One region of the Lysinibacillus sp. FSL M8-0216 genome, then DNA from elsewhere that is predicted to be linked to it. Evidence: riboswitches for the same ligand, from Rfam matches in the RefSeq annotation. Region 1 holds a riboswitch; the other holds the start of a gene.
What was found. A riboswitch is a leader RNA that binds a small molecule or an ion and turns the genes downstream of it on or off. The one in region 1 is predicted to bind cyclic di-AMP.

Region 1 (3,218 bases):
ATATTATTACCGAACAGCAAGCCGTTGATATAGCGCTGCAACAATTAACTGGGAAAGTGGATTCTGTAGATTTTGAAGATACGGCGGAGGGCGGTTATTATTTAGTTGAAATTGAAACAGAGCATGAAGAAGCCACGTTCCAAATTCATGCTGTATCTGGAAGGGTCCTTTCTGTTTCATGGGACGATTAAACGAGTTTTCTCATGAAATTCTAATGTTCCTCTTATAGTTCTATCATCTTTGCTTGGTAAGCTAAAAGCAGATAAAACAAAGGAGAGATGAACATGAAAAAAATAATTATGATTCCCGCATTAGTGGTGACTCTTGGTGTTGGAGCGGCAATTGGTTCAACAACTTTATTATCAGGAAGTGCACAAGAAAAAAAGATTCTATCCATGCAAGAAATCGAAAAGAAAGCATTAGCAGTAGTGGATGGGACAGTAGCAGATATTGAACTAGATCAAAATCGCTACCGCTCTGTTTATGAGGTAGAGGTGCATGCTGATAAAGAAGAGTATGATTTAAAATTCGATGCCTATACTGGAAAATTACTTAAGCAGAAGAAAGAGCGTCAAGATGACGATGATAATGAATGGGTTAACGCTAATACTGCTACTAACCTTATAAGTAAAGAAAAGGCTATTGAAGCGGCTCTAACAAAAGCAAAGGGTACAGTCACAAAAATTAAATTAGATGATGGTATTTATGAAATCGAGTTAAAAAATGGGCAATATGAATATGATGTTGATGTTGATTCGATTACAGGAGAAATTGTTGATTTTGAACAAGATATGGAAGACTAATAATAGTTGTTGCCTTAAAAGTAGAGCATACTTTTAAGGTTTTTTTGTTGTAAAATGCCTTTAAATTAGGTATTCGCGGATAAATTAATTTCTACCATGGATATTAACAATGTATTTCAAAAAGTCTATGTATTTCACTTGTAAAAAATAAAAATTTTCTTCTTTACTTTTTTAATCGCCAGGCGTAATATGACATCATTATTAAAGTTTCAAATTTCTAAATCGCTGAAGCAAACTAGACGCGGGGGACCCATTTTAGACGGAGTGCATAAGCATTCCTTGGGGTGAATCTCTTCTTTTGAAGGGTAGGGCTACTCAGGCCCGAATCCGACAGCTAACCTCGTAAGCGTTAAGAGCAGAAAAGTTGGAGCTTGGCAGACAGATGAGCGTCTACAAGTCTTATTTAGTGATGACTTGTAGGCGTTTTTTGATCTCATTTAGGAAGGCGAAACACAATCTAAGAAACTAGAAGGTGTTTATTGATGAAATCCTCATTTAAACGTTATGTAATCGGCAAACCATTAAGATCCGATGCGTTAGGGGAGCAAAAACTTAGTAAAACAAAGGCATTGGCCATATTATCGTCCGATGCTTTGTCTTCCGTAGCTTATGGACCGGAACAAATTTTAATTGTCCTGATGACTGTGGGAACATTAGCATTTTGGTATTCTTTACCGATTGCGGCAGGGGTTGTTGTCCTATTGGTGGCACTGACTTTATCATATCGTCAGGTTATATTCGCCTATCCACACGGGGGCGGCGCTTATGTAGTATCTATGGAAAATTTAGGTGTGAACGCGGGTCTTGTAGCAGGTGGCTCATTGCTCGTTGATTATATTTTAACGGTAGCGGTAAGTGTATCAGCAGGGACAGATGCCATTACATCGGCATTTCCAAGTCTGCATCCATACAATGTGCCAATTGCTATTATCTTTGTGATTTTTTTAACGGTCTTGAACTTACGTGGTGTAACAGAGTCCGCCTCTGTTTTGGCATACCCTGTCTACCTGTTTGTAGTCGTTATGTTAGTGTTGATTGGGATGGGGCTCTATAATGTTGCAACAGGTCAGGTGCCAGCAGAGCTGCATCCAAAGATAGGTACACCCGTCGCAGGGATTAGTTTATTTATATTATTAAAGGCATTTGCGTCAGGGAGCTCAGCCTTAACAGGGGTAGAAGCTATATCGAATGCGATCCCTAATTTTAGAAATCCAGCTCCTAATAATGCTGCTAAAACATTGTTAGCAATGGGCGGAATCTTAGCGGTTTTATTTATCGGTATTGTTAGTTTAGCTTATTTTTACGGAATTGCGCCAACTTCGGAAGCGACAGTCGTTTCCCAACTAGCAGAAGCAAGTGTTGGTCGAAATTTCTTTTATTATATAGTACAGGGTACAACAGCGATGATTTTGGTACTTGCAGCAAATACAGGCTATTCAGCATTTCCTCTACTTGCTGTCAATTTATCAAAAGACGGTTTTATTCCAAGAATATTTCAAATGCGTGGGGATCGCCTAGGGTATTCTAATGGCATTATGATGCTAGGACTAGCAGCCATTGTTTTAATCATCTTATTTGATGGGGCAACAGAGCATTTGATTCCACTCTATGCTGTTGGGGTATTTATTCCGTTTACATTAGCACAAACGGGAATGATGCGAAAATGGTGGCGCGAAAAACCTACTGGCTGGATGACAAAATTTACGATTAACACAATTGGTGCAGCCATTTCGTTTATTGTAGCGATGATGTTTTTTGTAACGAAGTTGCCTCAGGTATGGCCAGTGTTTGTATTTTTACCAATTATCATTTTTGTATTTCATCGGATCAAGCTTCATTATCAAGCCGTTGGGGAACAGCTGAGATTGAGTAAAGAGGAAGTCGCTACTATTGAAGGAAATGTATTCATCGTACCAGTAGCTGGTATAACGAAGGTGGTTGAAAATTCCCTTCATTATGCGAAATCACTAAAGGTTGATAAAATTATTGCCTTTTATGTGGCTTTCGATCAAGCGGATGCAAAAGCCTTCGAAGAAAAATGGCAGGCTTGGCAACCAGATATTCGACTAGTAACCTATTATTCAGCATATCGTAGCATCACACAGCCATTGATCAAATTTATAGATAAAGTGGACCATCAATGTGCGAAAACAGGTCATAAAGTAACGGTTGTCATCCCTCAATTTTTACCTAAAAAAGGCTGGCATCATATGCTTCACAATCAATCTAGCTTATTAATACGTACAACATTGTTATTTCACAGAAATGTCGTGATTATGACAGTACCCTTTCATTTATCAAAATAATGCTAGCATGCTAGAAAATTGTCTGTTATAATCAGTACGTTGATTGAAAACACGAACGTTTACAATTAAAAAGTCGCAGAATACCATTAAATTCCGAAAAATTAAACGT
Region 2 (3,218 bases), 1.8 Mb from region 1:
ACCAGTAGGGGATAACTCAGGTGTCAACCCCATCGAAAGACCGACAGTACCAAATGCAGAGGTTGCTTCAAATAAATACATCATGAAACTATGACGTTGTTCAGTAATGCTAAGAATGATTGTCACAACAACAACGATAAGTACGCCACACATTGTGACAGTCAAAGCCTTTAAGATAGTCTCAGTGACAATTCTACGTTTAAATAAAACAACATCTTCTTTCCCCCTGATTTGTGACCACATTGTAGCAACTAATACTGCGAAAGTTGTTATTTTTATTCCACCTGCAGTGGAACCAGATCCAGCTCCAATAAACATTAAGAGAATTATTAAAAATAATGTGGAATGTGTTAAGTCACCAATAGCAAGTGTATTGGAACCTGCTGTTCTTGGTGTAACAGCTTGGTAAAAAGAACCTAATACTTTGCCCCATTCAGTTAATGGACCGAGTGTTTTATCATTTCCAAATTCAAACACAAATATCAAAATTGTAGCGCTAACCGTTAAAAAAATTGTAAACGCTAATACAATTTTCGTATGGACGGATAGTCTTTTAGTAAATCGATATTCATATAGTTCATTCATGACAATAAATCCCAAGCCTCCAAGTGTAATGAGAGCGCAAATTGTTAAAACGACGAATGGGTCATCTACATAAGCTGTCATTCCGTTAAATCCGCCCATTAAATCAAAGCCTGCGTTATTGAAATTAGAAATTGCATGGAAAAAACCAAAATAAACAGCTTTTCCTATTGGCATATCAAAAGAAAAACGAATAGATAAAATAAGACCACCAATCATTTCAATCAATGCTGTAAAGAGCAGTATTCTCTTTACTAATTTTACAAGGCCGGCAATGGATATATTATTAAATGCTTCCTTAAGCAAAAGTCTTTCTTTTAAAGATATTTTTTTCCCAAGTAGTAAAAATAACAAGGTTGCAAATGTCATGAATCCTAAACCACCAATTTGGATTAAGAATAAAATGACTACTTCTCCGAAAACTGAAAATGTATCACCTGTATCGACAACAATTAATCCCGTTACACAAGTTGCTGATGTAGCGGTGAACAATGCATCTAAAAACGAAAGTCCCTTTCCATCTTCTGTAGAAAGAGGTATCGTTAAAAGAAAAGTCCCGATGATAATAATAAGTGCAAAGCCAAGTACAAGAATTTTGGGAGGATTTAATGTGTTTCTAAAAGTGTTCATCTTGTTCTCCTCTATAGATGTAAAATAACTTGATTTTAAAAATGCATAAAAAAAGACCAACTAAAAAAGCATGTAAAGGATAGTAGAAAACATGCTAATAATGGTGGTCGAATAGGACCTCCTTCGCTTTAGCCGACGAAGTTAGCTGACGGGTAGGATGGCGAAAGAGTTTCTCATCCTTTCTGTATTTCAGAATTAACCCCAATATATTGGGTCCTCCGTTCTCAATGTTTGAGATTTGGCCATTATTAAATTGAATGTGATTATTCTACGCCCATATTCTATTTTCTGTAAACCCCTATATTAATAGAAAAATGCAATTTTTTTTTTTATTGTGAGCAAAATTTGATCATCTAATTCCAATTAGAAATAAAACCAAAAATTCACTTGATATTTTCGCACACTTTCTATTGACCATTATTAGACAATACGATATAATTTTTTAGTACACAACAGAAGGTTATTTGCCTAATTGTGTATTGACGTGTGTTCGGAGGGAGGGAAAGAGAGATGTCAAAAACTGTCGTTCGCAAAAACGAATCGCTTGAAGATGCTCTTCGCCGCTTCAAACGTACTGTATCAAAAAGTGGTACAATTCAAGAAGTTAGAAAGCGCGAGTTCTACGAAAAACCTAGCGTTAAACGTAAAAAGAAATCAGAAGCTGCACGTAAACGTAAGTGGTAATTTAATTTCCCATTAAAAATCCCTACGTTCATAACACGCAATCGTATGATTCACTGAGCAGACAAAGATATACCTGGAATTAATTACAGCTGTAATTAATTTCAGGTATTTTACATTGCTCGTTTTACGTACATATGAAAAAGCCGGATGGATATCATGTAGATTCATTCGGCTTTTTTGTGTAATACTACGTAGTATAAGCAACATGTACATATCGCTGAAATAATTTTTTAGATTTGTGAAACTTTTTACATGTTCGACCGTATATACAGAGGAGAAGCATGTTAGAAGGGAGGGAAAAAGGTGCGAAAACGGAGAATCCTTAGTTACTTACTAGTGATATGGATGACTTTTTTGTTAGCGTTTCCATTAACTTCGGCTTTTGCAAGCAGTAAGGTCTACCACGTTCCTATTCATAATGAAGTGGAGCGAGGGCTTCACGCATTTTTACAACGAGCTTTTAATGAGGCTAAAGAAAACAATGCGAAAGCGATTATCTTAGATATACATACGCCTGGCGGATTTGTAAATGCAGCAAGTGATATCGCCATGCTTATGGATGCAACGGATATACGGACGATTGCTTTTATTAATAAGGATGCCCATTCAGCAGGTGCTTTTTTAGCCTTACATGCGGATGAAATCTACATGGTACCCAATGGAACAATCGGTGCAGCAGCTGTTATCGATTCAGCAGGTAATGCGGCCGATTTGAAAGCCAATAGTGCATGGCTTGCTCAAATGTCGGCAGCAGCGGAGACATCAGGTCGAGATCCTAAGTATGCTTTAGCAATGGCTGATTCGAGTTATGAATTGCCGGAATACCGTGCGGAAGGAAAAAATCTATTAACGCTTTCAGCATCGGAGGCATTTAAGGTCCAATACTCAGAGGGTACCGTGAAAAATTTTCAGGAACTTTTAGAGAAAATAGACTTACAAGAAAGTGATGTCGTTCCAATCGAACCAACATTCTCTGAGAAATTGGCTCGTTTTATTACAAATCCAATTATTGTTCCAATTTTATTATCCATTGCAAGTCTAGGTCTTGTAATGGAACTCTATTCGCCAGGATTTGGAGTTCCAGGTATAATGGGATTATCAGCACTTGGTTTATTTTTCTTTGGACATATGGTTGCAGGCTTTGCTGGCTATGAATCCTTATTGTTATTAATTATTGGTTTAGCACTTGTAGTTGCAGAGTTTTTTGTTCCTGGTGGAATTGTCGGTATTTTAGGTGGTGTTCTCATAATACTAAGTTTATTACTGGCAGGTGCAAATATTATGCAAATGATAATAGCAATTCTCATTGCGCTTGTAATAGC

Region 2: it holds a riboswitch for cyclic di-AMP, as region 1 does, so the genes downstream of both, MKX57_RS15990 (TrkH family potassium uptake protein) here and MKX57_RS01345 (APC family permease) in region 1, are expected to answer to the same signal.

The regions. Positions count from the first base shown of each region.
Region 1 is NZ_CP152007.1:275,759-278,976, forward strand. Features, by position in the region: gene MKX57_RS01335 (PepSY domain-containing protein) at 1-191, shown strand, start outside; gene MKX57_RS01340 (PepSY domain-containing protein) at 285-803, shown strand; cyclic di-AMP (ydaO/yuaA leader) riboswitch at 1,017-1,166, shown strand; gene MKX57_RS01345 (APC family permease) at 1,286-3,109, shown strand.
Region 2 is NZ_CP152007.1:3,256,376-3,259,593, reverse strand. Features, by position in the region: gene MKX57_RS15990 (TrkH family potassium uptake protein) at 1-1,212, opposite strand, end outside; cyclic di-AMP (ydaO/yuaA leader) riboswitch at 1,328-1,466, opposite strand; gene rpsU (30S ribosomal protein S21) at 1,723-1,896, shown strand; gene MKX57_RS15980 (NfeD family protein) at 2,200-3,218, shown strand, end outside.